DNA from 4 places in the Bacillus sp. EB V-12 genome. Region 3 is predicted to be linked to each of the others. Evidence: riboswitches for the same ligand, from Rfam matches in the RefSeq annotation. Region 3 holds a riboswitch; each other region holds the start of a gene.

Region 1 (7,675 bases), on a different contig from region 3:
GATACTTGGAATGATGTGTGTCCATAGAGCACGTTTTGCATGTGGTTTTGTTTCAGCGTCTCCTACAATCCAAACGATAATAGGGAATAAGATAGGGGCAAATAGTACACTAAAGTATGATAACGCAGCTAATATTTTATTTCCGTTCATATATATCACCTCATAAATAATTTCTGTTGTTATACTATTATTATGCAATAATTTTGGCAAACTTCCTATCGATGAACATTACAAGAACGTGACGATTTTGTAAGATTTTCTGTTAAATAATAAAATTTTCAAAAAAATCTTTTTTAATAGAAATTGTTATGGTACAGTATAAATGAAAGTTGTTGAAAACGTTTTCTTAAACGTTTTTTTATTTTAGACTTAAAGGTATGATGACCTGATAGTCTATTGATGGGGTTATTCTATTCAAAAGGGGATTCTTTAGGGGGAGAGAACAATGAACACATGGACACAAGTTTATGATCCATTCGGAAACATTTGGATTTCGGCAGCGGTCGCACTTATTCCGATTATCTTTTTTTTCTTAGCTTTAGCAGTTTTCCGCATGAAAGGGTATGTGGCAGGATTTATTACAGTTGTACTTACAGTTTTAGTAGCGTTATTCGCTTATAAAATGCCGTTCACGATGGCAATGGCAGCGACCGGATATGGTTTCTTATACGGATTATGGCCAATTGCTTGGATTATCATTATGTCGGTATTTTTATATAAAATTTCTGTGAAAACAGGTCAATTCGATGTGATTCGTGCATCGGTATTATCGATTACGAACGATCATCGTCTACTCGTTATTTTAATTGGATTTTCATTTGGAGCATTTTTAGAAGGAGCGGCAGGATTTGGGGCACCAGTAGCGATTACAGCAGCACTTCTTGCGGGGCTTGGGTTAAATCCTTTATACGCAGCAGGTCTTTGTTTGATTGCAAATACTGCACCAGTGGCGTTCGGAGCGATGGGAATTCCGATTACAGTTGCTGGACAAGTAACAGGTATTGATCCACATAAAATTGGACAAATGGCTGGGCATCAATTACCGTTCCTATCATTATTTGTGCCATTCTTTATCGTATTTTTAATGGATGGATTTAAGGGGATACGACAAACGTGGCCTGCGTTATTTGTAGCGGGTAGTTCATTTGCGATTACGCAGTTCATTACAGCGACATTTTTAGGACCAGAACTTCCGGATATTACATCGGCACTTGTAAGTTTAATTAGTTTAGCGCTGTTCTTAAAAGTTTGGCAGCCGAAAGAAATATATCAATCTGGGCAAGCAAATAGTGAAGTAGCAGCAACAACGACAGCGGCATCGATGCCGAAATTAACGTTTGGAAAAGTAGTGAAGGCATGGTCCCCATTTATCGTATTAACGGTTATGGTAGTCATTTGGAGCCAAAGTTTCTTTAAGGCATTATTCACTCCAGGAGGGGCTTTAGAAAGTCTTGTATTTAAGTTTGAAATTCCAGGTCTGCATAATCTAGTAATGAAAGCAGAGCCAATTGTAAATAAACCAACGCCTTACGAGGCAATTTTGAAGTTTGATGTATTATCGGCAACCGGAACAGCGATTTTAATTGCGTGTATCATTTCCATGTTTATTTTGAAAATGAATGTAAAAGATGCAGTAGTGACATTTAAAGAAACGTTAAGCGAATTAAAAATGCCAATTCTATCTATCGGATTCGTACTAGGGTTTGCATTTATCGCAAACTATTCTGGTCTATCTTCCACGTTAGCGTTAGCATTAGCCGGAACTGGCGGCCTATTCCCGTTCTTCTCACCATTCTTAGGCTGGATTGGCGTATTCCTAACAGGGTCTGATACGTCTGCGAATGCACTGTTCTCAAATTTACAAGCCATTACAGCGCAGCAAGTCGGCGTATCTGAAGTGCTTCTCGTTGCAGCAAATACAACAGGCGGTGTAACAGGTAAAATGATTTCCCCGCAGTCGATTGCGATCGCTTGTGCAGCGGTTGGTCTTGCTGGAAAAGAATCGGATTTGTTCCGTTTTACAGTGAAGCATAGCTTATTCTTCGTAATTATTGTTGGTATTATGACGTATGTGCAGGCGTATTATTTAACGTGGATGATTCCATAAAGAGAAAAAGAAATAAACTTTGAATTTTTCAGATTATGGTGTATGATGGGAAAGTATTGAAAATTAAATCAGTGATAAACTAGGGGTGCCTAACGTATGCGTAGGCTGAGAGAGAAGCGCGTGATCTTCTTAACCCTTTGGACCTGATCTGGCTCGTACCAGCGTAGGGAAGTTAACGGCTTTACATAATGATGTCTTTATGAGCCAGGTCCTTATTTTTTTATGGACCTGGCTCTTTTTATTTTGGCATGCGCTGGCCATATCTCGTCCTTGTCACGAACAGGGGGGCAATAAAATTTATGAAACAATCTGTTTCAGCTGAGCAAATTGAATTGAAATCGAGTTTACCAGGGAGTAAGAAAGTATATGTGGATGGACCACGAGAAGGCATGAAAGTACCGATGCGTGAGATTGAACAAAGCGAAACAAATGGCGTTCCAAATCCGCCAATTCGTGTGTATGATACGAGCGGCCCTTATACGGATCCTGAGTATAAAGTGGAGTTAGAAAAGGGGATTCCAACGCCGCGCCATTCTTGGATTATGGGGCGTGGTGATGTAGAAGCATACGAAGGGCGTGAAGTGAAACCAGAGGATGACGGTGTGAAAGTGGCTTCGAAACATACACCTGTTTTCCCGCAAATGGATCGCCAGCCACTTAGAGCAAAGCAAGGTGCAAACGTTACGCAAATGCACTATGCACGTAATGGCATTATTACTTCTGAGATGGAATATGTTGCGATTCGTGAAGGGGTAGAGCCGGAGTTTGTTCGTAAGGAAATCGCAGAAGGCCGCGCTATTTTACCAGCGAATATTAATCATCCAGAAGCTGAACCGATGATCATCGGGCGTAACTTCCATGTGAAGGTAAACGCGAATATCGGAAACTCAGCTGTATCTTCTTCGATTGCAGAAGAAGTAGAGAAGATGACGTGGGCTACTCGCTGGGGTGCAGATACGATTATGGATTTATCTACAGGTAAAAATATTCATACGACGCGTGAGTGGATTATTCGTAACGCGCCTGTACCAGTTGGAACTGTACCGATTTATCAAGCGCTGGAAAAAGTAAACGGAATTGCAGAAGATTTAACGTGGGAAGTATATCGTGATACGTTAATTGAGCAGGCGGAGCAAGGCGTTGATTACTTTACAATTCACGCTGGTGTATTGCTTCGTTACATTCCAATCACGGCAAAGCGTACGACAGGTATCGTTTCGCGCGGTGGTTCGATTATGGCGCAGTGGTGTCTATTCCATCATAAAGAAAACTTCCTATATACTCACTTTGAAGAGATTTGTGAAATTATGAAGCAGTACGATGTTTCGTTCTCTCTTGGAGATGGATTACGTCCAGGGTCTATTGCAGATGCAAATGACGAAGCACAGTTTTCTGAGCTTGAAACACTTGGCGAATTAACCAAAATTGCTTGGAAACATGATGTGCAAGTTATGATTGAAGGACCTGGACACGTACCGATGCACTTAATTAAAGAGAATATGGAGAAAGAGCTTGATATTTGTCAGGGCGCGCCGTTTTACACACTTGGGCCGCTAACGACAGATATTGCACCAGGTTATGACCATATTACATCTGCAATTGGAGCTGCTATGATTGGCTGGTTTGGAACAGCGATGCTTTGTTATGTAACGCCGAAAGAACATTTAGGTTTGCCAAACAAAGATGATGTACGCACGGGTGTTATTACGTATAAAATTGCAGCGCATGCGGCTGATCTTGCGAAAGGACATAAAACGGCTCATCAGCGTGATGATGCACTTTCAAAAGCACGCTTCGAATTCCGTTGGCGCGATCAATTTAATTTATCTTTAGATCCTGAACGTGCGATGGAATATCATGATGAAACGTTGCCTGCAGAAGGGGCAAAGACAGCTCACTTCTGTTCAATGTGTGGACCGAAGTTTTGTAGTATGAGAATTTCGCATGATATTCGTGAGTATGCAAAAGAAAATGATTTAGAAACGACAGAAGCAATTGAAAAAGGAATGAAAGAGAAAGCAGAAGAATTTAAAGAAGCTGGTAGTCATTTATATCAATAATATGTTACACCTCTTTACTTGATTGATCACACTGTAGTACCTAACTTTATTATAGAAGAAGCCCCATTTGCTAAGACGGTAGCAAATGGGGCTTCTGTTGTTTATAAGGCAAAGAAGAGATGTACCCAGTAGAATAAGAGGAATAGTGTGACGACTGTTGTGAGCGGGATAACGATAAGGGATACACTTAAATAGTCTTTCCATTTTACTTTAATTTTGTTTTGTTTCAGAATATACATCCAAATGAGTGAAGCTAGTGTACCAATTGGTAGTAATAGTGAACCGATGTCACTACCAATGATGTTTGCAAGATAGATTGTTTTTAATGTGACTGGATCTAGTCCCATTTCTGTTAATGTGATTGTACCAATCATAAGGGCAGGATGGTTATTGAAGACGTTAGAGAGGATGGATACAAGTCCGCCCATTGCAAAGCTAGCATAGAGTAGATGCTGATTCACAATTGGCTCGAGCCATTGTACAAGTGCAGCTGTTAATCCTGCGTTGTGGAGTCCGTAAATAATGACGTACATAGAGAAGGCGAAAATTAAAATGTGCCACGGTGTCTTTTTCAAAATGTCGACAGGATTTGTTCGTAAGTAGTACCATCTCCAAATGAGAAGAACGAGTGAACCAAGTACTGCAACGATTTCAATTGGGATGGATAAGAAGGATGCAACGAATAGAAGACAGCGCATCAGGAAGACGAAACCTAATACTTTTAACATGAATCTTGTCCGTTTTTGTTTCGTATCAACAGAATTATTTCCTTTTAGTGGATGGAAGTTTTTCGTGAAGAAAATTTCTTCAATATCATATGAAGAAACAGGTAATTTTTTCGGAAGTTTTTTCTTCAAAACTGTATACATGAGCCATGACATAAATAATAAGCCTAATGTTGCAGGTACAAACATCATAGCAGTATGCATATAAAGAGTCATATTAACGATATTTAATGCAATTAAGTTTACGATATTACTTACACCAATTGGTGCACTAGATGCGGTAGCGATTAAAGCTCCGCTTAATAAATAAGGAATTTGTTGATGTGGTTTTAATTGAAGGTTTTTTAGAAGAAGAATTAAAATGGGAGTTGTAATTAAAATACTACCGTCGTTATTAAATAAAAGAGTCATAAGAAAACATAATAATTGAATATACCAGTATAGACGGCGTCCAGAACCTTTCGCTAGATTTGCCAGTTTCGCTGCGGACCAATGGAAGAAGCCGAAGCTTTCTAATATAACTGCCATGACGATGGTCGCTAATATTGTTATGGAAGCACCGCCAATTTTACTTATAATATCCATGACGTCTGGTTTTGATACAAGTCCAGTAATTATGATGATACCAGCTCCGATTGCTGCTGGCCACGCCTCATTCAAACCTCGAGGCCGCCAAAAGATAACGATCATCGTTAAGAAGAATACAATAATAGTAATCCATATTTCAATGCTCATATTTTGCCTACCTTTCTATTTTCCCTTGAACAGATGTAGCTTGTCTCAAGTTTATATTGGTAGTATATTCAGCAAAAAATAAGAAGAACTAGACGTATAACGAGATGAAGCGAATATGTGTTTTTCAAGCTAAAGGACAAGTGTCACTCGTAGTGAAATAACTATTGTGATAGGAGTCTATAAATTGATTGGGCAGTAAGGTAGTAAATGAGATTTATATGGGCAATTATGGAGATATATTGGCGCAACTTAAAATATATCAGCGATTATTGAAATATATCGGCGCAACTTAAAATATATCAGCGATTTTTAAAATATATCGACTTATCGACAAAACATGACAAAAGGAGTCTATTCCAAAATGCCTTTTGGGACAGACTCCAAGACTATATTATTTTTCCTTCAAAAAAGTACGATCCTTCAAGAATAAATTCCAGAAGAAAATAAATCCTGGTAATAAAATTGCAATCCCAATTGCGTATAGAATGAGCAGTGCATAGAACGTTTCTGTCGTTGTAAAGCTTGTAAATACAGTTACGTCAGGATAAATAATATACGGTAAATGGGCGACGCCGTAAGCGTAGCTTGCAAATGCATATTGAGCGACGACAGCTAAAACGGCAATGCGAGGGTATCCTAGTGTATTGTATTTTTTGTTTGTCCACCAAAGGGACGAGTATCCGATAACGAATAAAACAATAGAAACTGTAAACCACGGGAATTGCTTTATTAATCCTTGCATAAGCCAATGTGTTTCTGGATCCATTACAACGAGAGCGATGATCGCTGTAACGAGCGTTGCAGGACCAAGAATGATAGCATTTCTTCTATAAATTCTATACGTATCTTCTGAACTTTGTTCTCTCGCAAAATCAGCGAGAAAGAGAGAGGAGAGAAACAGTTCAGACGTTAGTCCGAAGAGCATATAACAATAGATAACCGGGCTAGAAAGAAGTTTTCCATACAAGAGTACTTCTTTTCCTTCAGACATTGTAATATAGGCCCCCTCTGTAACGGGTAAAACGGTAATTAATAGTGCTGGAATTAAGAGACCAGTAATACCTGAAATAACCCGAAGAAGGTACTGATATTTTGGCAAGGAGTAAGCAAATACCATAAACGTACTACGTACTGCAACGAGCACTAAAATTAACATAACTGGTACGAACATTACTGTCGCAAGAGTAAAGGCCGCTTTCGGAAAGAAGCCGAGAAATGCGACAACGACGAAGACGAGAAACGTATTTGTTACCTCCCAAGTTGGTGATAAGTACCGATTCGCAAGTTTAGCAGCGAGCGTCGGATGTTTTGCGTATACCATGCCCCAAAAACCAGCTCCAAAATCGATGGACCCTAGTATACTGTATACGAAAATAAGGGCCCATAAGATGATGATTGCAATACTTTCCTCATGCATGAGAATCGCCTCCTTGGTGTTGTAAATCATTCTTTAATGGATGTCTTCTAAAGAATGTCCGTAGAACAATGACTGTTAAAATAGCGAGTCCAATATATAAAATGATGAACAAAACAAATAAAGGACCGACGAAATCGGCGCGTGTAGATGCATCGACGGTACGTTGCATACCATAAATTGTCCATGGTTGACGACCGCTACAACTGAAAATCCATCCGAATTCAATACCGAGCATCATAATTGGTCCGCATGCGGCAGCCCCCCAAAGTAGCCACTTCGGTAGTTCTGTTCCCTTTTTTCGGTAAACGAAGTACCAATATAAGAGCGCAATTGCTGCAACTGCAAAGGTAAACGCAGCGGTGCCGACCATTAAGTTGAATAGTGTATGTGTATAAAATGGTGGCCATGTTTCTTGGGGAAATTCCTTTAGACCTTTTACGACAGTGCTAGGGTCTAATCCCACTAATAAGCTAAGCATGTTGGGAATTTCAAGTGCATAGTTTAGTTCAAGTGTATTGGGATCCACAACTCCGCCAATGGATAGCGGTGCGTGTGATGTCGTTTCAAATAAAGCTTCAGCAGATGCAAGTTTTTCAGGTGAGTGTTTATGTAAGGCGATCGCTGATTCATG
Region 2 (7,675 bases), on a different contig from region 3:
ATGATACGACTTTGAAAAAAGGAGTGGGTATGTTCGTTAGCGATTTAACGACAACTCCATCTGGAGGGGGACATACTGTACTGAGTGGACATCGAGATACTGTATTTACAGATTTAGGAGAGTTGAAAGAAAAGGATACTCTTATTTTAGAGTATGATAATAAAACGTACACATACGAAATTCAAAAGACGTGGATTACCCATGCGGATGATCGCACTGTTATTATAAAAAAAGAAGAACCGATATTAACACTGACAACTTGTTACCCATTTAATTATATAGGGGATGCACCAGATAGATATATTATCGAGGCGAAGTTAACTGCTAGTTATTCAAAGTGAAATTATAGTTTCTGAAAGCGAGAGGGGGATAAATAAGTTATGTCAAAAAACATTTTAATTGTTGAAGATGAAGACATATTACGTGAAATATTAAAAGATTATTTTTTAAGTGAGCAATATGTAGTGTTTGAAGCGAGGGACGGGAAAGAGGCTTTAGTTGTATTTGAAGAAGAAGAGGTTGATTTAGTTATTTTAGATATTATGTTGCCAGAACTCGATGGATGGTCTGTTTGCCGAAGGATTCGAAAGACGTCCGAGGTGCCTATTATTATGCTGACGGCGCGTGTAGATGAAGACGATACGTTACTTGGTTTTGAACTTGGGGCAGATGATTATGTGACGAAGCCGTATAGTCCGCCAATTTTATTAGCAAGAGCGAAAAGGTTGTTAGAAAGCAGAAAAGTGACAAAGCAACTTTTAGAGAATGAAGATGATACATTATCAATCCACGGCATTCACGTTCATTTTCCGTCTCGCACTGTTACGGTAGATAGAACCGATATTAATTTAACGCATACAGAATTTGAAATATTAGCGTATTTCATGAAAAATCAAGGAATCGTTTTAACGCGAGAGCAACTCATTTCAAGAATTTGGGGATATGAATTTGCTGGTGATGATCGAACGGTGAATAGTCATATTCGTAATTTAAGAAATAAATTAGGAGAGAAAGCAAAGTACATTACAACTGTAGTACGAACTGGTTATAAATTTGAGGGGAATATATGAGAAAAGGAATTGTACTAAAATTATTTACTCTTACAACAGCATTATGTATGTTGATTTTAGCGACGATATTTATTGGACAAACGATATTTTTTAAACAATATTATGCGAATCGAAAAGTGGAAGATATTAAAGTAAATTTAAATTCCTTTGAGAAGAATTATTTAAATTATGCAGGAAATGCAGAAGAAATTCAAAAACTAGAGCAAGACTTTTTAAGAGAAAATAATACGTGGATTACGACATTAGATAAGAACGGGAATTTAAAACATGCAGATGATTTTTATTTTGAAGTAACGATAGATCGTAGGCAACAAAAGAGCTTTGGACAACAAATATTCAAAATTCCTTTAGGCAATCTCGTCAATATAGAAGAGATTGAGAATAAATCATCAGATCAGTTTCTAGGCCAAGGAATTTATTTTTCTGGAGTGAAAAAAGGAGATAGTTTTATTCCATTCTCTTTCTCGTTATCTAAGCAGAATTTAAGTGGATCTAATAAACCGTTAGAAAAAGCATTTAAGGAGAAAATGAGTAAATTAGATGAGGAGAAAAAGAAAGCAGCTGAGGAACAAGTAAGTAAGGAAAAGAAGCCGGCTGTTCAGGAGCAAGCTGCCCAAGAACCAGATGCTTATATAGGTGGGTTTGTTACAAAAGTACAGTTTCCAGATGTAAAAGGCCTCGTAAATCCAATTTATAAAAATACTTTGTTTTTGGATAGTATAAAAGAATTTCAAACGGATGTATTACTAAAAGAGAGTAATCAAATAGAGTATTCAACAAAGACAATGGACTATGAAAAGAATGATATAAAATATAAATTATTAATGAAACCAATAAAAGAAAAAGATGGATCAGTAACATATATTTATGCGATGGCTTCTTTACAGCCTGTAGATGAAGCTGTACAAATGGTGCAAGATTATTACATCTATATCATTGCATTTGTAGTCGTTCTTATTTTTTTAGCTTCGTTTTATTATTCAAAACAAATTGCAAAACCATTACTAAAAATAAATGATACGACGAAGAAAATAGCACAATTAGATTTTACAGAAAAAATACCGATTACTTCAAAAGATGAAATTGGAGATTTATCGAAAAATATTAATGTTCTATCAAATAAACTCCATTCGCATATTGGGCAGTTAGAAGAAGATATTGAAAAGGAAAGAAAGTTAGAAAAGACGCGAAAAGAATTCATTTCTGGTGTTTCACATGAATTAAAAACACCGCTAAGTATTATGAAAAGCTGTATTTCTATTTTAAAAGACGGGGTAGCTGAACATAAAAAAGAGTATTATTTTCAGGCAATGGAGAGAGAAGTAGACAAAATGGATACGTTAATTTTGGATATGCTTGAGTTAGCTAAATTTGAATCTGGTACATATAAAATGAAAAAGGATTCGTTTTATATTGATACAGTAATTGAAGACATATGTGAACATCTATCTGTGGAAATAGAGAAAAAAGAGCTTCGTGTTCATAAAAATATATGTTCATTTGAAGTGATTGCAAATCAAGGCCGGATTGAACAAGTCATCGTGAATTTCATTACGAATGCCATACGTTATACACCAAATAAAGAAGATATTATTATTTCTACAATAGATGAGAAGGATCGTATAAAAGTGTGCATTGAAAATAAAGGTACTCACATTGAAGAAGAACAATTAGATAAAATTTGGGATCGTTTTTATCGAGTGGATACAGCTCGTCAGCGTTCACAAGGTGGGACGGGACTTGGGCTTGCCATTTCAAAGAATATTTTAGAACTACATGATACTGAATATGGGGCAGGAAATACAGAAGATGGTGTGTTATTTTATTTCTATTTACCGAAAAAAGCGTAGACAATATGATCTATGCTTTTTTAATTTATTTTCATATTATCTTTACCTAATCTTTATTTTTAATCAGTATAATTTGTTTAGAATATGAGGTTATGTAAGGAGTCGATGAACCGTGCATAGCAATTGGCTAAGTATAATGGTATTTATTTTCTTTTGCGCATTTATTGTATTTTTAATTGATATTACGATATGAAAAAAGAGCGCTCATTAAGCGCCCTTTTTTTGTGTATTCATTTGATAAGCACTGATGCTTTTGAATAATCGTGGTGAAGTGATAAATAAAAATATAAGTAAAACGGTACATAAAATAAAAGAACCAAGCATTGTACTTCCATTTACGATTAATGAATATAACACAGCTGATTGACCTTTCGGCGCATATTGTCCCCAGAAAATAATGCCGGCAATAAAGTGGCAGAAATAGCGAGCAAAGCTACCGATAAATGTAGCAAGGATAATATAAGCAAGGACTTTCTTACCCTGATTTTGTTTTGATGAAGGTTTGTCTTTACGGTTACCTAAATTTGATTGTTCTAAGCTATTTTCATTGGATGTTAAAAGTGCTTTTTGAATTGGACGATAGAATAAGCCAGCAAATCCGATAAAAGCAAAGGCAATGAAGTACTCAATGAATGCTTGAACAGGTGTTAAAATATAAGCATCTCCCACGACAATTTGTAATAGTCCCCAAACTAAACCGCCTAAGAAAGCTGATTTAAAGCCCCAGCGGTAAGCAATAATAAAAATAGGAATCATAGCGAATGAGATAGAACCGCCTGTTGGAAGTTTAAGTGATAATGGTAAAATATCGATAATCATGGCGAAGGCTGCAAGAATAGCAGATTCGATCATCGCTTGTAAATTGGTGTTACGCATGTTGTCTCCCCCTAAATCCAAGTTGTACAAAAAAGAATAGATATCATAGGAGGATACGAAATACGTAAATAAAAATGAGGTATGTATTTCGGACGTTTGCACAATCCCTGCGTTAGCATTAACTAACAGGTTCGAAGGGTCGGAACGAAGTGTTCCCTCTCAGCGGCATGGCTCCCCCAGTGATAACGAGATTCTTTATTTGCTATTGTTTATTGTAAGCGAAATGGATGAGAATGGCAAACAAATGCTGTATGACAATAATTGAAATAGAATTGTAGCGAAATGTTAATAAATATGAAGCAAAAGGGTATAGTACAAGAGAAATTGGGTGTGGTATAATTTTTTTGAAAATAATTATCATTCTCTTCTGAGGGGGAAGGTTATGAGCTTAGTAGATATTAAAATTGGAGAGAAAGTGTTAGTAAAAAGTATTCAGTCTTTAGATCAGCTATTAAAGCGTAGACTAGCTGCTTTCGGTCTTGCGGAAGGAAGCGAACTTCGCTTGAAACAGAAAGCGATGTTCAAAGGTCCTTGTACATTGGAGTGTCGTGGACAGTTAATTAGTATTCGTCATTGTGACGCGAAAATGATAAAGGTGGAATTAGCGTGAATAAGGTAGCTTTGCTAGGGAATCCGAATACAGGGAAGACATCATTATTTAATGCACTTACTGGTTCTTATGAATACGTAGGAAACTGGAGCGGTGTAACAGTAGAAAAAAAGGTTGGTAAATTAAAAGATAGACAAGGAACATTAATTGATTTACCAGGTGTTTATGATTTAAATCCAGTTTCACGTGATGAAGGTGTTGTAACAAACTTTCTATTAACAGAAGAATTTAATCATATGTTAAATATCGTAGATTCCTCGCAGTTTGAAAGAAATATGCATTTAACGTTGCAGTTACTTGAATTTGGTAAGCCAGTCTCAATTGGTTTAAACATGGTTGATGTGGCGAAGCAAAGAGGAATTGTCATTGATGTAAAACGATTATCAGAGCTATTAGGTGTAACAGTCGTTCCTGTTGTTGCAAGAAGTGGAAAAGGCTGTGAAGAACTGCTTACGACTCTTAAAGAAAATGACAAAAAAGAGAAAAAGCCATTCCTTATTTCATATGGTGTACAAATGGATGAAGGAATTGGAGAAGTAATTGCTCTTTTAGAGACAGCGAATTACGAGCATCCGAGATGGTTAGGACTTCAATTTTTAAGCAATAACGAAGTAGTAGAAAAAGAAATGAAAGCATTACCAATTTATAAGGAACTCATAGCCATTCGATCTCGCTTAGAAGGAAGACTTGATTGTACGTTAGAAGAGCACATTTACAAAACTCGTGAAGCGTATATTGAAAAGTTAAAAACAAATGTTATGAAGCATGAGAAAGAAGGAAAAATTCCTTTTTCAGAAAAAATTGATAGATTAATTACACATAAAATTTTAGGACTTCCAATCTTTTTAGCAGTTATGTTTTTTATTTTTCAGGTTACGTTTACGTGGATTGGTACACCTTTATCGGATATGTTAGATGAGTTTTTTGGTGGCCAGCTTACGGATTGGGTGACGGCTGGACTTACAAGTATTGGAGCTTCTGATTTTATTCAAGCACTAGTTACAGAAGGTATTATTGCCGGTGTTGGTGCTGTATTAGTGTTCGTACCACAAATCTTTGCACTATTCTTTTTTATTTCATTATTAGAAGACTCAGGGTATATGGCGCGAATTGCAGTTGTTATGGATAGAATTATGGAGTTTTTCGGCTTAAACGGAAAAGCTTTTATTCCGATGATTATCGGTTTTGGATGTAACGTTCCAGGTATCATGGCTGCGAGAACGATTGAACAGGAAAAAGAACGTTTACTTACCATTTTAGTAACACCATTTATGTCTTGTTCAGCACGATTACCTGTATATGCATTATTTGCGGGCGTATTTTTCCCGCATAGTCAGGCGACTGTTGTATTTTCTTTATATGTTGCAGGGATTGTTCTTGCGTTATTAGTTACAAAAATTATGTCTCTTACAATTTTGAAAGCGGAAAAGTCTATTTTCGTAATTGAATTACCGCCTTACCGTGTGCCACAAGCAAAAACATTATGGCTAAGCACGTGGGAGAAAGGAAAGGGATTTGTTCGTAAAGCTGGTACATTCATCTTTGGTGGTTCGGTTGTTATTTGGTTATTAAACTATGCAGGTCCATCAGGATTCGGCGTTGATATGGGAGATAGCTACTTAGCGATGATTGGTGGATTTATCGCACCATTATTTGCACCACTCGGCTTCGGAACGTGGCAAGCTGCAGCATCCCTTTTAACAGGATTTTTAGCGAAGGAAGTTGTCGTTTCTACAATGGCAATTATTTATGCAGTTAAAGAAGATGTGCTTGGAAATGTAATGGGAGCACATTATACAGCATTATCAGCTTATGCATTTATGTTCTTTATTTTATTATATGTTCCGTGTTTAGCGACGGTAGCTGTTATTAAACGTGAAACAGGATCAGCGAAGTGGACGATTTTCTCAGTCGTTTATCCACTCGTAGTTGCTTATGTATTAACGCTCATTATATACCAAGTTGGATCCTTACTCGGATTCTAGAAGGAGATGTATTGTGATGATGGTCAATATTATAATTGGAGCTATCATTTTTGGTTATGCAGCATATACGTTAGTTAATTTTGTAAAGAGAAGTAAAAAAGGAAAATGCGCGGCATGTTCTTTAAATAAGTCATGTCAGTCGCAAACTTGTAGCCCGGATATGGAGCAAATTGCTCATAATAAATAGAAAAAAGCTTTGCGAATTTCGCAAAGCTTTTTTGTTTTACTTTTTAATTTTTACAAGTTGAGAAGCTTCTACGCCTTTGTAACCAGGGAATTCTTTACTTGGGTCTTTATCAAATTTTAATACACCTACAGATTTTTCATCACCTTTTACATTGCTGTAAGTTGCGTCATCGACAATCGCATACATATCTGTATATGCACGACCACTTCCGATAATTGTGTTGCCTTCATATTTTAATTTTGCCCCATCAAGTGCAGCATTTTCTACTTTTTCTTTTGCAAATAATACACCTTGTTCTGTTGTTACAGCTGGTAATTTATCAAGTGGTTTCGTGTTGTCTTTTTCATCAACTTTGCTAAGTAACTCTTTTTTCACTAGTTCTTCACCAGTTTTCTTATCCATTACAAGAACTTTTTTACCATCTAATGTTGTCATTTTCATTTTATAGAAGTCTTTTTCTTTCACTTCTTTTTTGTTTTTATCTGTAATTTGCTGAACTTGTTCTTCTGATCCGTACAGTACAAAGCCGTTCGCTTTCTCTCCTAATAAAGAACAACCTGATAATGCTCCAAGTGAAATTGCTGCTGCTAATCCGATTCCTACTAATTTTTTCATGATGATTTCTCCTTTTATATGTTTTATAGTAAATACAATTTTTGTATTAGTGCTTACATGTGAAGAAGCTTGTTTGTTGCTTCTGGTATTAGTGTATAAGAAATATCGGAATGCAACTATCGAGTTAGCTTACAGTAACATTACACTTATGTAATTTAGTGAAATTGCACAAAAGTAAGTTAATTTCAAAGAGGGATAATGAGAATATATTAGAAATACAATATTGTATATAGAATGTCATATTATAATGGATGTATTTTGGAAATAACATGTAAGGACATATTAGTTTTGTTATAATAAACACATAGGCTGTAAAATGAATATTCTTTACTGTAAAGGGAGATTTTTCAGTTTTCCAAGTAGTGAATTTGAAATATGAGGTATATCATAGGAGGAATTTAGATGTCTGTATTTAAACGATTAAGAGATTTAACAATGTCAAATGTGTATTCGTTAATTGAAAAAGCGGAAGATCCAGTTAA
Region 3 (7,675 bases):
CCGATTGTAAACATTTATTATCTCATAAAGAAGTATTGGAATTTACATTCTTTTATATGTGCAAGAGAGCGAAATCATTATCAAAAGAGCAATTAAATAGTGATATGATGAGTTTAGCAATGTATTGTAATACTTTTGTATATGATTTGTATACACATGATTTATTACGGAAATATCGTAAGTGTACAGATTTCCTATCATATTATGGACCTAGTCAGGCAGTTTTAGCATGTCAAAGAGCTGTATTATCTCAAATTTCCGATCGCTTAGACCCATTAAAGACAACGCATGTAGATGATTATTTATATGTGATGAAAGAAATGATGGAGCATATGACGATAGGAGTAATGGATCGATATGGTCATTTTATTGGAAAGCTACTATCTTATGTGCCATTTTTCGAAATGATACAAGTTCCACAGCATGCATATTATTGTGAAGAATTACTGTATATTTGTAAGGGGATTGAATATAAAGAAGAAACACTACGCAATTATATATTTATACAATTACATGATTGTTTACCATCATTCTTTAGGCTATTTCTTAAAAATAAGCGTTACGCAACGATTCATGATATTCTTTTCTATTGGTGCGATGACGAACAACGAATGAGCTTAGAGAAAAAATATAATCTGAGCTTTATTTATGAAAAATATGCTTGTGGATAAACAATATTTTCGATATGAAAAATTAATATAAATTAAAAAGGATCTCCAGTTTATGTGAGATCCTTTTTTGTTAGTAAAACAAGGAGAAAGTGATTAAGACAAGAAACAACATTCCATATAGGAGAAGTTGTGCAGTATAACTTCCTTGTATACCAAAAAAAGTATTGGCTTTCTTATACAAATGCAATATGTATTTTATTGGAGCATCTTTGAAAGATTGGTACACAGTGTCTCCTCTTTCTAAGCTTCTTGTTCTTGTTTTTGTTTTTGGTTATAAGGGACATTAATATATCTAGCTACAAATAATAAAACAGCCATAAAGAATACTGGAAATACAGTAGATAAATAAAAGCCATTACTAATTATATTTGTTATGAGAGCACTCAAAAGAAATATAGCGTTATAAATATGGGCAATTTTTTGTTTTAGTTGCACTTGAAATGATTCCATCATAATTTCTAATGCAACAAAAGCAATAATAATAGATAAAAATACAATGTTTGTATTGTAAATGATTAAACAACAGATTAAACCTAAAAAGGCTGCGTATTCAATTATAAGAGGTATATTGCGTGGCATACAATTTACCTAACTAAATATGGCAGTGGATTTACTGCATTTGTTTTTTCAAAATTCCATTCTCCATTATGTAATTCAAAATGAAGATGTTGCCCGTATGAATGACCTGTGTTTCCCATATGACCTATTAATTGTCCAGTTTGTACTTGATCACCAGCTTGTACAGTGCGATCCTTCATATGAGCATAAACAGTTGTATATAATTTCCCATTGATTTGATGCGCAATGAAAACAACATTGCCATAGCTAGCTGAATAATAAGATTTCACAACTTTACCTGCAGCAGCAGCTTGGATAGAGACGTTTCCTGGAGCGGCAATATCTATACCATAGTGCATTTGTTCCCAGCGTATATCAAAGGTTGAGCTAATTCTTCCTTGAGCGGGGAATTTGAAAGCAGCTGGAATTGATGAAGGCTGATCTGTTTTAGCTTGTGGTTGATTTTGTACTACATAGTGTTTTGCTACATATCCGTATCCTGTGCCAAAACGAATTTTATACCAAGTACCTACAGTTTCTACTACTTGTACTTGTGTACCGTTTTGTAATGAACCGAGTAGAGCGCTACTTGTACTAGCGGTGCTACGTACATTTAGATTAGGTGTTGCAACAGTATATTTTGTATTATTTTGAACGGTGATTCCTTTTACTAAGGGTTGTGAACCATTAGAGATGAATGCTTTTTGTACGTAACCTGTTTGGCCATTATGTGATATTTTATACCATTCGCCTTGATCTTCTTGAACGGTAATAAACTTACCATTTGGTAATACATCTAAAATGGAAGATTCTAAATTAGGTTCAGAGCGAACGTTTAATGCATTAGCATTAACGATGTATTGATCATTAGTTTGAAGTTTGTTTTTTAGTAAAATAGCATCTTTTTGTACATAACCTACTTTATTATGAACAGATACTTTATACCAACCATTAGTTGTTTCAAGGATGTTCACTTTTGTATTAAAGCGAATTGTATCAATTGATGTGCTTTTTACGTTATCTTCTGTATGTAATGCTACTTGATCGACTTTGACATACCCAGTTTTAATATTAGATAATTGTTCAGCGTTTGCTTTTTGTACATTTGTTTCACCCATAGAAGGAAGTAAAGAAGCAATCGCTACAGTAGTTGCTGTTAAAGCAGTAGCTTTCATATTCATGGAATAGAGACCTCCTCTAGTTGTATAGTTGTAATTTTATTATAGTATAAAGATATAATATAGTGGGGGTATTCACATAAATGTAATATGAAATCAATATAAAAATAAATTTTTTGAGGATAATGATTCCTTTTTATACAATTAATTGGGGTTTTATTTTCTAAAATAGAATGTATGTATTGTATAATTTTGATATTATGTTGATAATTAAGAAAATTAAAAAAGTTGATGATGTCTTATTAGGGTGTTATACTGACAGTGATAATTTTATAGTTTGCTAGGAGAGCTGGTGTTGCCAGCTGAGAGTAGGCCGTAAGCCTTTGATCCTTTTTATTACCTGATCTAGATTATGCTAGCGTAGGGAAGCAATTCGGACACTAACAATGAGTCCCCGTTTCTTTGCGTATAGAAACGGGGCTTTTTTATTTGAAAATTTCATATTGAAACCACTAGGGGTGCTTGACTTGCTGAGAGAGGAATAATCCTTAACCCTTACAACACCTGATCTAGGTAATACTAGCGAAGGGAAGTGGAACATCGAATAAATGTATAACTTTATTTGCTGTAACCACTTCTTATATATAGAAGTGGTTTTTTATTTAGATACATATATTGAAAGGGGATAGAGAAATGAAATTTTGCGATAGATTATTAGAAACTGTGCAACCGGTTTGGGAGATGAGTCATAATCATCCGTTTGTAGTGGGTATGGGAGATGGCACGTTAGAAAAAGATAAATTCCAGTATTATATTATTCAAGATTATTTATATCTGCTGGATTATGCAAAGTTATATGCGATTGGTGTTGTAAAAGCAACGAATCCACAAGTAATGGGAAAGTTCGCTGAACAAATTGATGGAATATTAAATGGCGAAATGACAATCCATAAACAATATGCAAAAAGACTTGGAATTTCTATAGAGGAGATAGAGTCTGCGAAACCATCTGCTAAAAATTTAGCTTATACAAATTACATGATGTCTGTATCTCAAAATGGCACACTTGCGGAATTAATAGCAGCGCTTCTTCCATGTATGTGGAGCTATTGGGAAATTGGAAAGCGTTTAAATGATATTCCTAGAGCAAGAGATCATGAGTTTTTTGGTGAGTGGATTCAAGGATATAGTTCGGAAGAATACGGTAATCTTTGTATTTGGTTAATAGATTTATTAAATGAAATGGCAGTTGGAAAGTCTGAGAAAGAACTAGAAAGATTAGAGGAGATTTTCTTAAATTCCAGTCGATTTGAATATTTATTCTGGGATATGTCCTATCGTAAGGAGATGTGGGGATTTGAGGAGCAAGAACATACTACAGTTTCATAATGTTTCTTTTCATTACGATGAGAAACCAATCACCCATGAATTAAATGCTTCTATACATGAGAAAGAGTTTGTCAGTATTATCGGACCGAGTGGATGTGGGAAAAGTACTTTATTTCGCCTTATTACAGGTCTAGAAAAGGTAAGTACTGGACAGATAGAACTGACAGAAACAAAGCACCATCCTGTAGGATATATGCCGCAAAAAGATATGCTTTTGCCGTGGAGAACAATTATTGAGAATGCTGCCCTGCCGCTAGAGTGCCAAGGTGTACAGAAGAAAGAAGCAGAAGTAAAGGCAAAGGAACTGTTACATAAATTTGGTTTGCAAGGGTATGAGAAAAAATATCCGAAAGATTTATCTGGTGGTATGAGACAACGTGTATCTTTTATTCGAACTTTATTAACAGGCGGGGAGATATTGCTGTTAGATGAACCATTTAGTGCATTGGATGCTTTAACGAAGACCTCTTTGCAAGAATGGTTGTTTGAACAATGGCAAGAGTGGGAAAAAACAATTTTATTCATTACTCATGATGTTGAAGAAGCGTTATTTCTTTCAAACCGAGTTTTAGTAGTGGAACAGCAGCCGATAACGACTTTGACTGAACGGACTGTACCGCTTGATCATAACAGAACACGAAAAGATTTATATAAACCGGAAGTATTAGCGCTGAAAGATGAGCTTCTTAGTATGTTACAAAGGCAGGTACTTGTGTGATGAACCGATTGAAAGAATTAGTTCCTGCTATTACACTTTCTAGTATTTTACTAGCTGTGTGGGAAATAGGAGCAAGAATTGTAGATGAGATGTACATTTTACCGTCACCTTCTGCGATTTTAATGAAGATATGGAAACTAAAAGACATATTATTTACAGTTCATTTACCTGCAACGTTATACGTCGTTTTAATAGGTGTTGTTATCTCTATCGTATTAGGTGTAGGGCTAGCGATGTTAATGAATGCGAGTACATGGATGGAGAGAGCATTTTATCCATTATTAGTTGCTTCACAAACGATTCCGATTACTGCGCTTGCTCCGCTATTTGTTTTATGGTTTGGATATACAATTTGGAGTAAGGTTGTTGTCACAGTTTTAATTACGTTTTTCCCAATTGCGGTCAATACGTATGATGGACTGCGTAGTACGAAAAAAGAATGGGAGGAGCTCTTAGTTACATATGGAGCAACAAAAAGAGATATTTTTCTTAAATTAAAGTTGCCGTCTGCTCTTCCTTATTTTTTCTCAGCTTTAAAAATTGCAGTTCCGCTTAGTGTTATCGGAGCAGCAATTGGAGAATGGCTCGGTGCACAAGCTGGGCTTGGATATTTCAGTAAGAGAATGATGACGCAGTTAGATGGAGCTGGCGTATTTGCACCTATTGTATTGTTATCATTATTAGCTATTTTCTTCGTCGTAATTATTTCCATATTAGAAAAGAAATTCATTAGTTGGAGGAAGCATTCATGAAATTTTTAAAGCGCATCTTTGTGTTTACATTATTAATTGCAATAATTGCAGGATGTTCGAGTAATTCAGCATCAGACAAAAGTAAAAAAGAGAAAGAAATAACAGTCATGTTAGATTGGTATCCAAATGCGGTACATAGCTTTATCTATGCAGCAATTGAAAAAGGATACTTTAAAGAAGAAGGTGTAAAGGTAAATATTAAATTCCCTTCTAATCCGACTGATCCATTAACGCTGGCAGCAGCAGGGAAGGTGACAGTGGGCTTGTATTATCAGCCAGATGTTGTTATGGCGAGAGCGAATGAGCAAATTCCAGTGAAATCAATTGGGGCTGTCGTACGTTCACCATTAAATCATGTTGTATCACTGAAATCAGCGGGCATTCAATCACCGAAAGATTTAGAAGGAAAAACAGTAGGATACTCTGGAACACCATTAAGTGAGATGTATTTAAAAACGATGGTAAAAGAAGCTGGTGGTAATCCTGATACAGTGAAAGTAGTAGATGTTGGCTTTGATTTAGTACCAGCATTAATTACGAAGAAAGTAGATGCGGTAACAGGGGCATACATTAACCATGAAGTACCTGTTATGCGTCATGAAGGCCATGAACCAGCGTACTTTAATCCAGCTGATTACGGAGTACCAAACTATCATGAGCTTGTGTTTGTAACAGGTGATAAAACGTTGAAAAAAGATAAAGAGGCGTTGCAAGCTTTCTTACGTGGTACGAAAAAAGGCTATGATTTCATGAAGAAAAACCCAGATGAAGCATTGAATATTTTATTAAATCATCAAGAAAAAGAAAACTTCCCACTTGTGCCAGAAGTTGAAAAGGAAAGTATGAAAATTTTATTAGAGAAGATGGAAACGAAAGATGAGCCATTCTTATCAGATTCAAAAGAATCTTGGGAGAAACAAAATAAGTGGCTGAAGGACAAAGGAATGACGAAAGAAACCGTCCCAGCCGATGAATTATTCGAAAATATTTTAAAGTAGGCGAATGAATATGAAAAATGAGCTCCACGTAATCTCAAATGGCCATATGCCATTCGAAGAGTTAGTGAATGTAGCGATGCAAATTGAGAGTGAGATTGATTATTTGCATATTCGTGAGCGTGAGAAGAGTACGAAGGAATTATATGAAGGTGTGGAAAGTCTATTAATGGAGGGCTTTCCGGCTTCTAAAATTGTCATAAACGATCGAATTGATATTGCAATTTTATTAAATATTCCTCGTGTTCAACTAGGATATCGAAGTACAGATGTAAAGTCAGTGAAAGAAAAGTTTTCGTATTTGCATGTCGGTTATTCTGTGCATTCGCTAGATGAAGCAATAGTAGCTTTTAAAAATGGAGCGGATTCACTCGTTTATGGCCATGTATTTCCGACAGATTGTAAAAAAGGTGTGCCAGCGAGAGGGCTTGAAGAAATTTCAGACATTGCAAGGTGTTTATCTATACCGATTACAGCAATTGGAGGAATTACCCCAGAAAACACAGTGGATGTTCTTACTAACGGTGTAAGCGGTATAGCAGTTATGTCTGGAATTGTAAGTAGTAGTAACCCGTATAGCAAAGCGAAATCTTATAAGGAATCAATAAGAAAGTGGGCGGAAAAACATGTGTGAGAAGTATGATGTAGCGATTATTGGTGGTGGTGTAATTGGTAGTTCAATTGCACATTTTCTAGCAGAAAGAGGACATAAAGTAGCGATTGTGGAGAAGCAAAGTATTGCATCGGAAGCTTCAAAAGCAGCTGCTGGTTTACTTGGTGTTCAGGCAGAATGGGATGCGTATGATCCGCTATTTGAACTTGCTAGAGAAAGCCGAGCTATATTTCCACAACTTGCAGCAGTTTTACGTGAAAAGACGGGTGTTGATATTGGATATGAAGAAAAAGGAATTTATCGTATTGCTCAAAATGAAGATGAGAAGGAAAGAATTCTTCACATTATGGATTGGCAGCAGAAAACAGGTGAAGATTCTTATTTTCTAACGGGAGACCATGTGCGGGAAAAAGAGCCATATCTATCCGAATCTATTATAGGAGCAGTATATTATCCGAAAGACGGTCATGTTATTGCACCAGAGCTTACGAAAGCATTCGCACATTCTGCAGCGATTTCCGGTGCTGATATATATGAACAGACAGAAGTATTTGATATCCGTATTGAAAATAATAAAGTGACTGGAGTTATTACAAGTGAAGGTATTGTCACATGTGAGAAAGTCGTTATTGCAGGAGGTTCATGGAGCACGAAGTTACTCAGTTATTTTCACCGCGATTGGGGTACATATCCAGTTAAAGGAGAAGTGGTTGCGGTAAGAAGTAGAAAACAACTTTTAAAAGCACCTATTTTTCAAGAAAGATTTTACATTACTCCAAAGCGCGGTGGACGTTACGTAATTGGGGCAACAATGAAGCCACATACGTTCAATAAAACTGTGCAGCCAGAAAGTATAACTTC
Region 4 (7,675 bases), on a different contig from region 3:
TAGCAACAATTTTTGTTCGACAAGTAGCAACTTATTTGGCAGAAGAAGATATATATAAGCTAGCTTCCCTAAAAAGAATTGCGATTGGCGGTGAAATGTTGCCTGTAGAGGTTATTAAATTGTGGAGAGAAAGAATAGGTACAAATGTTGAAATTCATAATGTATACGGACCGACAGAATGTACTGTAGTGACGACAACCTATAAAATACCTAGTCGGTTAAATGAGGATGTTGCGAGTATTCCCATTGGTAAACCATGTGCTAATTATCAAGTTATGATTTTGGATGAGAATATGAATCTTTGTCCAATTGGTGTACCTGGTGAATTATATATAGATTCAGTGGGATTAGCAAAAGGGTATTTTAATAAGCCTAATAAAACAATTGAAGCTTTTATTCCGAACCCCTTTAATCCTATAGTTAATATATATAAAACAGGTGATATCGTTAAGTTGCTAGAGGATGGAAATATAGAGTTTTTACATCGGAAAGATGATCAAGTAAAAATTAGAGGACATCGTATTGAACTAGGCGAAATCCAAAGTAAAATTTCTCAAAATCATAATATAAAAGAAAATGCTGTTTTTGCTAAGAAGAGTAAGGAAGGTAGCCAATATTTAATCGCGTTCTATACAACTTTAAATAAAAAAGAAATACCAGAATTAGTTTATCAGTTACAAGAGCAATTACCAGATTATATGGTGCCATCTAAACTAATTTATATTAATGAATTACCACTTACACCTAATAAAAAGATTGATGTTAAGAAGTTAGCTCAGTTAGAAGAAAAGTATGAACCGGTTCGTCTACAAGAATATGTTGCACCTTCTAATAAAGCAGAAAAACAAATAGCGAACGCCTGGGCGGAAGTATTAGGAATTTCAAAAGTTGGAGTGCATGATGATTTCTTTACAATTGGTGGACATTCATTAAAAGTATTACGAGTCTTAACATTGTTAAAAGAAGATTTCTCACATTTAACAATTCAAGATTTCTTTAAAGAAAGAACGATATATGGATTAGCTCGAATTGAGCGAGAAGTAAAAGTAGAGAAAGAAGAAGTATTTCGTGAATATAAAGTGATTCACGAACCAGATACTATCACGTATGCAAACGTTTTGGAAGAAAACCAGATTTCAAATGTCTTTTTAACAGGAGCTACTGGTTATTTAGGATCACACATATTATATGAATTGTTGAGAGATACAGCTGCTACTATTTATTGTTTAGTAAGACCAACTAAAGATGTGCAGCAAAGAATTATAGATACATTAACAGGCTACTTTAATGATGTATGTGAAGAATGGTTACAGCGTATACAGGCCGTAGCTGGTGATCTGGGAGAAGAGTATCTTGGGATGAGCGAAGAAGAATTTATGTTCATCAGTTCTAAGATGGATACGATAATTCATTGCGGTGCAGATGTAAGACATTTTGGGGATGTAAAACAATTTGAAAATATAAATGTCCAAGGAACTAGCCGTATGCTAGCATTAGCGGAGAAAGGTGCTACATTCCATTTTATTTCTACAATTGGTATCCCGTTAGAATTAGCGGTAGATCAATGGGATACATACATGAAAACTGGTGATTTTAATTACAGTGTAGACTTAGAGAATGTATATTCAAATAGTAAACTACAAGCGGAAAACATTGTTCGTGAAGCAATGAAAAATGGTTTGCGCGGAAATATTTATCGTGCAGGTAATTTAGCATGTCATTCAGAAACAGGTTCGTTCCAACAAAATATTGAAGGAAACGCATTTTATCGTCTTATTAAAACAATGCTATTAATTGGGAAAGCACCAAATGTGAAGTGGAAAGTTGATTTCACACCAATTGATTTTGCTAGTAAATCAATTGTATCGTATTTGCAAGATGCGCAAATTATAGGAGAGACGTTACATATTTGTCATCCACATCAAATTGAGTTTGAACAATTTATACAGCTAATTGGAGAGTGTGGATACAATCTTGAAATGGTTCCACTTTCAGAATATGTAAATACCGGACTTGCATTAGCGAAGGGAAATGAAGTAATAGCAGAGTTAATTGCTTCTCAAGTTGCAGGAGATGGAGCGCAGCAATCTGAAATTGTAATGGGTACGCGTAGAACGAATAAATGGATTAAGAAAAAAGAATTGATAGTACCAGCAATTAATAAAGAATTTATTCAGCAGTTATTAGCTCATGGTGAAAAAGTTGGTTATTTTCCAAAAATAATGAAATGATTATGCATGCTTTTGTTTGTTCAATAAAATAAATCATGCTACAATGAAAACGAATTAAGGACCGGGGAGCCAATTGGCTGAGAGGATGTAAGTAAACATCGACCCTCAACCTGATCTGGATAATGCCAGCGTAGGGAGTTACTTAAAGTGATGTAGCATATGTTATTCTGTAATAACTTGCATACAAGGCTTTCCTACGCAGTAGGAAAGCCTTTTCTTATTTTTGAAATTTATTTTTATAAGGGGGATTTTATTATGTCACAACAAGTTACAATGTCATTTTCAGTAGTACCACAAGCAAAAACGAAAGATGTATATTCTGTTGTCGATAAAGCAATTGAAGTTGTGCAACAATCGGGAGTTCGTTATGAAGTAGGAGCAATGGAAACAACTTTGGAAGGAGAATTAGATGTACTTCTTGATGTCGTTAAACGTGCGCAACAAGCTTGCGTCGATGCTGGAGCAGAAGAAGTGATTACTTCTATTAAAATCCATTATCGTCCAAGCACTGGTGTAACGATAGATGAAAAGGTTTGGAAGTACCGTGATGAATATGCAAAACCAGAAGCAATCTAAACTTATTACAACTATTTGGCTTATCCTTCTCATTGCGATATGGGAAGGATCTGTTTCATTATTTAAAATCGAACCGTGGATTTTACCAAAGCCTTCTGCCATTGTTCAAGAATTAATTGGGATGAAAGATTTACTATTACCAAATACGATGCAAACACTGCAGGAAGTTATAATTGGACTATTCTTTGCAATTTTATTGGGGACGAGCATCGCAATTATTATGGACGTTATACCGTTATTTCGTATTTTAATAAATCCATTGCTCGTTATTTCGCAAACAATTCCAATTGTTGTACTTGCACCGCTATTTATTATTTGGTTTGGATATGGGATGTTGCCGAAAGTAATGGTCGTAATACTCGTTTGTTTCTTCCCAATTGCGCTTAGTATTTTAGAAGGTTTTCAAACAGTAGATAAAAACATGTTGAAACTGTTACAAACAATGAAGGCGACAAAATGGCAAGTTTACCAGAAAGTAAAATTTCCAGCAGTGCTTCCATACTTTTTCTCAGGTTTAAAAATTGCAGTTACATATAGCGTAATGGGGGCAATTATCGGAGAATGGCTCGGTGCAAGTGAAGGATTAGGCGTTATGCTTACGAGGGCTACAAAATCCTTTTTGACTGCCCGAGTATTTGGTGTTGCAGCAATCATCGTTATGGTGACATTATGCCTGTATTTTATCGTAGAGTTTATGGCAAGAATAACAGCACCATGGATATATAGAAAGGACGGCAGAAAATGAAAAAAGGTTTGAAAGTTATGTTAGCTGCCTTAGTAGCGGTAGGTGTGGCTGGATGTAATCCGGCGAAGAAAGAAGAAAGTGCAAGTAAAGATCAAAAAGTAAAAGTAGTATTAGATTGGTTTCCAAATACGAATCATACTGGCTTGTATGTAGCGCAAACGAAAGATTATTACAAAAAGCAAGGATTAGATGTAGAAATTATTCAACCAGGTGACAATGTAACAGCAGAGCAAATGATAGCATCAGGAAAAGCAGACTTCGCAATAAGCGCACAAGAAAATGTAACGTTAGCTCGTGTGGAAGGAATTCCTGTTGTATCTGTAGGAGCGATTATTCAGCATAACACTTCAGCGTTTGCATCGCTTAAGAAAGATAATATGACGTCACCGAAAGATTTTGAAGGTAAACGTTACGGCGGCTGGGGAGGACCAGCGGAAGAAGCGACATTAAAGACGATTATGGATAAACATCAAGCTGATTTTAATAAAGTTGAAAAAATCATCTTAGGACAAACAGATTTCTTTAAATCAATCGGTCGTGATGCAGATTTCGAATGGATTTATTACGGTTGGGATGGTATTGAAGCGAAGCGCCAAGGAAAAGAGTTAAATACGATTATGGTGAAGGACTTAGATCCAGCGCTTGATTTCTATAGTCCTGTTATTATTACGAGTGAAAAACATACGAAGCAAGATAAAGACTTTGTGAAAAAGTTTATGAGTGCAACGACAGAAGGTTATAATTTTGCAATTAAGGAACCGAAAGAGGCTGCTGATATTTTAATTAAAGCTGTTCCAGATGTAAATAAAGATTTAGTTCAAGAAAGCCAAAAATGGTTAAGTACGAAGTATCAAGATGATGCTAAAGCATGGGGAGTACAGAAGGAAGAAATTTGGACGAATTACATGAATTTCTTATATGACAACAAAGTTATTAAAAAGAAAATCGATGTAAAAGATGCTTTTACAAATGAATTCCTTCCAAGTGAAAAATGAGCGGATTACAAATAAAAAATATAGTGAAATCTTTCGACGGAAAGAATGTATTAGAGAATATTAGTGCCTCTATACAAGAGGGAGAGTTTGTTTCCTTTGTAGGACCGAGTGGTTGCGGGAAAAGCACATTATTAAACATGATTGCAAATGTTGAAAAACCAACAAGCGGGAACGTAACGTATAACGATAAGCAAGTACAAGAGCAAGATGTTGTTAGTTATATGCCACAACAAGATTTATTACTACCGTGGCGATCAGCTTTGCAAAATATCGTTCTTCCGTTAGAAATTGAAGGAAAGCCGAAAAAACAAAGGCTGACAGAAGGAATGGAAGCATTAAAGCAGTTCGAACTAGATGAATATGCAGACCATTATCCAGATGAATTATCTGGTGGTATGCGTCAAAGAATTAGTTTTCTGCGCACATATTTATGTGAAAAGCCAATTATGCTGCTTGATGAGCCTTTTGGTAAATTAGATGCATTTACAAAAATGGAAGTACATAGCTGGCTTTTAAACTCTTGGCATCAAGAAAAGCAAACAATCGTTATGGTGACACATGACTTAGATGAGGCAATCTTGCTTTCAGATCGCGTATTTATTTTATCTCAAAGACCAGCGTCAATAGTTGGCGAGGTACAAGTGAAATTACCTAGGCCGAGAACGATGGATATGTTAACATCACTCGAATTAAAAAAGGATAAAGAAGAGATTTTAAGTGTGTTAGCTCCTTATATGAAAAAATAGAAAAAGCTGATGTTTTAATTTTAGACGAACCGACTAATCATTTGGATGTAGAAACTAAGATGGCTTTACAGGAAGCGTTACAACAATACAAAGGAACGGTTTTAATTGTCTCACATGGACCTTCTTTCTATGAATCGTGGATAACAAAAGTATGGAATATAGAAGATTGGAATACTGAACAATATGAATAAAGAAAAGGCATTAGCTTTTAGGAGCTAATGCCTTTTCTTTGTGATTAACATGATTTTCGAGAACTCTTACATGAGAATTGTATGAAGAAGCACTCTTATGGTGCGCTTATAAGCGTGCTTTTTCTTTTGTTATATTTATAATACGAAAGCCTTTCCCTAACAGGTGACTATCTTTCTTTATATATATAGATAGTTCAAAATGGAATGAAAATAATTCCTTTATGTAAAGGATAATATGGATATTATAGGAAGACAATAGAAATTAAAGGAAATTCATGTAAAATTCAAATGAACTTCATATAAACTTCATATTAGAAATTAAATATAATTATAATAGGTTATTATGATATTTTTGATTTTTCGTAAAATTAAAAGTTTGAATTTAGGAGGTATTGCTCAAACCTAAATTCAAACTTTAGTGAATTAATTAATGGATATTACGTCTAGTTTTCGCTAATGACGGTATTTAAAAGTTCGGCAGGATTACCTGTTCCTGCACCGCCAATTGTAATAAATCCACCAGGAGGAATTTCACCATTCCATCCTGCGTTCGTAATTACATAATGATTATTTGTTTTACTACTAATTTTAGAATCCCAAACTTGTGTTAAATTACCGCTATAATCAAATTCTAATTTCCAATTTTTAATAGGAGTCGTTCCATTATTTTTGATTATAATCGAGAAGTTATAACCGCTGCCCCAATTCGAAGTGACTGAAAATGTAGCAGTACCATTTCCATCAGGAGGTGTCGTATTAGCTTCATCCGTTTTGACAGTAAGAGCGGTAGGTTGTGATTTATTTCCAGCAGCATCTTTGGCAATTATTGAAAATGTGTATTCCGTATTAGGTTTTAAGTTTTTAATTGTAATGCTATTTGTTGTTGTACTCCATTTCTCTTCTCCAGCAGTAATTTCATATGCCATAACTCCTACGTTATCAGTAGATGCAGTCCAGTTTAATTGAACTGAGTTTGAATTTTTATTCGTAACTACAACGTTTTTAACATTCGTTGGTGGCTCAGTATCTTTTTGACTAATAGGTCCACCAAGTAATTCTTTTACTAGCGTATCAAGTAATTTTGGACCACTGCAACTATATTTTGGACTTGTACGGCAATCTCCGCTTAGTTCCCAAAACATTGCTCCACTTAAACCTTTCGTCTTTATATAGTCTGTTTTGTATTTCATAGATTCATTGTCATCGTAGCTAATAAATGTGCCTGTAGTTGCATTATATAAATAAGGTACTTTAGCTGTGTCATTCCAGTAGCGTACAAAACCATTTTTATTAACGTAATTGGCTGCTAAATCACCGTAATCATACACACCTGTGTCACCGGTAGAATAATCATCCCAAGTACCTTTAGAAGCAAGTTTCCCATCACTACCTGGTTTGCAAGGTTGATATTGTCCGTTATTTTCTTTGCCACAACTTTTCCAGCCACGTCCGTAAAAGGGTACGCCTAATACTAGTTTATCGACTGGAACACCTTCATTTGTATAAACATTTATAGCACCATCTACGTAAAAATTCGTATTTGCTGCTGGGTCATTTGGATCCTTATATAGAGCTGCATTATGATTAGAAGTAGCTTCCCATCCGCCGTGGAAATCATATGTCATAATATTAATCCAATCGAGTATTTGAGAAATTTTCTTTAGCTCTGTATGATCAGCGTAGCGTTGGCTTGCGCCTGAAGCGATTGTTAGTAAATATTGTTTGCCATCTTCAGCACCTGCTTTATTCAAAGCATTTCGGACATCTTGAAGAAGGAGAGTGAAATTTTGTTTATCTTCAGGACGATAACTACCACCAGGAATCGTTTCAACGCCCGGATATTCCCAGTCTAAATCTACGCCATCAAACCCATATGCGCGAAGAAAAGCTACTGTAGATTCAGCAAATACTTTTCTTGTTTTTTCATCAGCGGCCATATCAGAAAAGCGGTTAGACCAAGTCCAGCCACCAACGGAAATAATTGTTTTTAAGTGAGGATATTTAGCTTTTAATCGTTTTAGTTCCCCGAAATTTCCGCAACGGGCATATTTATCGCAATCTTCCCAAGTTGTCCCTGAGCCAGGATACGATTTGGTAACATCAGCCCATGGTTCACCGAGTACGAGAGTACCATTAGGAACCTCTTTATTTTGCAATGGTACACCAGATTCTTTACAGTTCCACGTTTGTT

The links. A riboswitch is a leader RNA that binds a small molecule or an ion and turns the genes downstream of it on or off. The one in region 3 is predicted to bind thiamine pyrophosphate.
Region 1: linked by a shared signal. The riboswitch ahead of thiC (phosphomethylpyrimidine synthase ThiC) and the one ahead of tenA (thiaminase II) in region 3 are both predicted to bind thiamine pyrophosphate.
Region 2: linked by a shared signal. The riboswitch ahead of thiT (energy-coupled thiamine transporter ThiT) and the one ahead of tenA (thiaminase II) in region 3 are both predicted to bind thiamine pyrophosphate.
Region 4: linked by a shared signal. The riboswitch ahead of ACZDYH_RS22335 (MTH1187 family thiamine-binding protein) and the one ahead of tenA (thiaminase II) in region 3 are both predicted to bind thiamine pyrophosphate.

What each region holds. Positions count from the first base shown of each region.
Region 1 is NZ_JBUXJL010000007.1:10,657-18,331, reverse strand. It holds gene ACZDYH_RS20460 (magnetosome magnetite crystal formation protein family) at 1-150, opposite strand, end outside; gene lldP (L-lactate permease) at 446-2,107, shown strand; TPP riboswitch at 2,179-2,294, shown strand; gene thiC (phosphomethylpyrimidine synthase ThiC) at 2,407-4,167, shown strand; gene ACZDYH_RS20445 (arsenic transporter) at 4,269-5,627, opposite strand; gene ACZDYH_RS20440 (cytochrome d ubiquinol oxidase subunit II) at 6,019-7,044, opposite strand; gene cydA (cytochrome ubiquinol oxidase subunit I) at 7,037-7,675, opposite strand, start outside.
Region 2 is NZ_JBUXJL010000011.1:60,942-68,616, forward strand. It holds gene ACZDYH_RS25135 (class D sortase) at 1-341, shown strand, start outside; gene ACZDYH_RS25140 (response regulator transcription factor) at 381-1,070, shown strand; gene ACZDYH_RS25145 (sensor histidine kinase) at 1,067-2,920, shown strand; gene thiT (energy-coupled thiamine transporter ThiT) at 3,128-3,796, opposite strand; TPP riboswitch at 3,883-3,984, opposite strand; gene ACZDYH_RS25155 (FeoA family protein) at 4,179-4,406, shown strand; gene feoB (ferrous iron transport protein B) at 4,403-6,391, shown strand; gene ACZDYH_RS25165 (FeoB-associated Cys-rich membrane protein) at 6,408-6,578, shown strand; gene ACZDYH_RS25170 (lipoprotein BA_5634 family protein) at 6,615-7,193, opposite strand; gene ACZDYH_RS25175 (PspA/IM30 family protein) at 7,596-7,675, shown strand, end outside.
Region 3 is NZ_JBUXJL010000002.1:1,834-9,508, forward strand. It holds gene ACZDYH_RS06530 (DUF3965 domain-containing protein) at 1-671, shown strand, start outside; gene ACZDYH_RS06535 (hypothetical protein) at 912-1,250, opposite strand; gene ACZDYH_RS06540 (SH3 domain-containing protein) at 1,256-2,410, opposite strand; TPP riboswitch at 2,680-2,791, shown strand; TPP riboswitch at 2,852-2,955, shown strand; gene tenA (thiaminase II) at 3,041-3,736, shown strand; gene ACZDYH_RS06550 (ABC transporter ATP-binding protein) at 3,705-4,454, shown strand; gene ACZDYH_RS06555 (ABC transporter permease) at 4,454-5,206, shown strand; gene ACZDYH_RS06560 (ABC transporter substrate-binding protein) at 5,203-6,204, shown strand; gene tenI (thiazole tautomerase TenI) at 6,215-6,835, shown strand; gene thiO (glycine oxidase ThiO) at 6,828-7,675, shown strand, end outside.
Region 4 is NZ_JBUXJL010000008.1:113,493-121,167, forward strand. It holds gene ACZDYH_RS22330 (non-ribosomal peptide synthetase family protein) at 1-2,231, shown strand, start outside; TPP riboswitch at 2,284-2,385, shown strand; gene ACZDYH_RS22335 (MTH1187 family thiamine-binding protein) at 2,487-2,807, shown strand; gene ACZDYH_RS22340 (ABC transporter permease) at 2,779-3,552, shown strand; gene ACZDYH_RS22345 (ABC transporter substrate-binding protein) at 3,549-4,547, shown strand; gene ACZDYH_RS22350 (ABC transporter ATP-binding protein) at 4,544-5,293, shown strand; partial or broken gene ACZDYH_RS22355 (P-loop NTPase family protein) at 5,290-5,484, shown strand; gene ACZDYH_RS22360 (glycosyl hydrolase family 18 protein) at 5,928-7,675, opposite strand, start outside.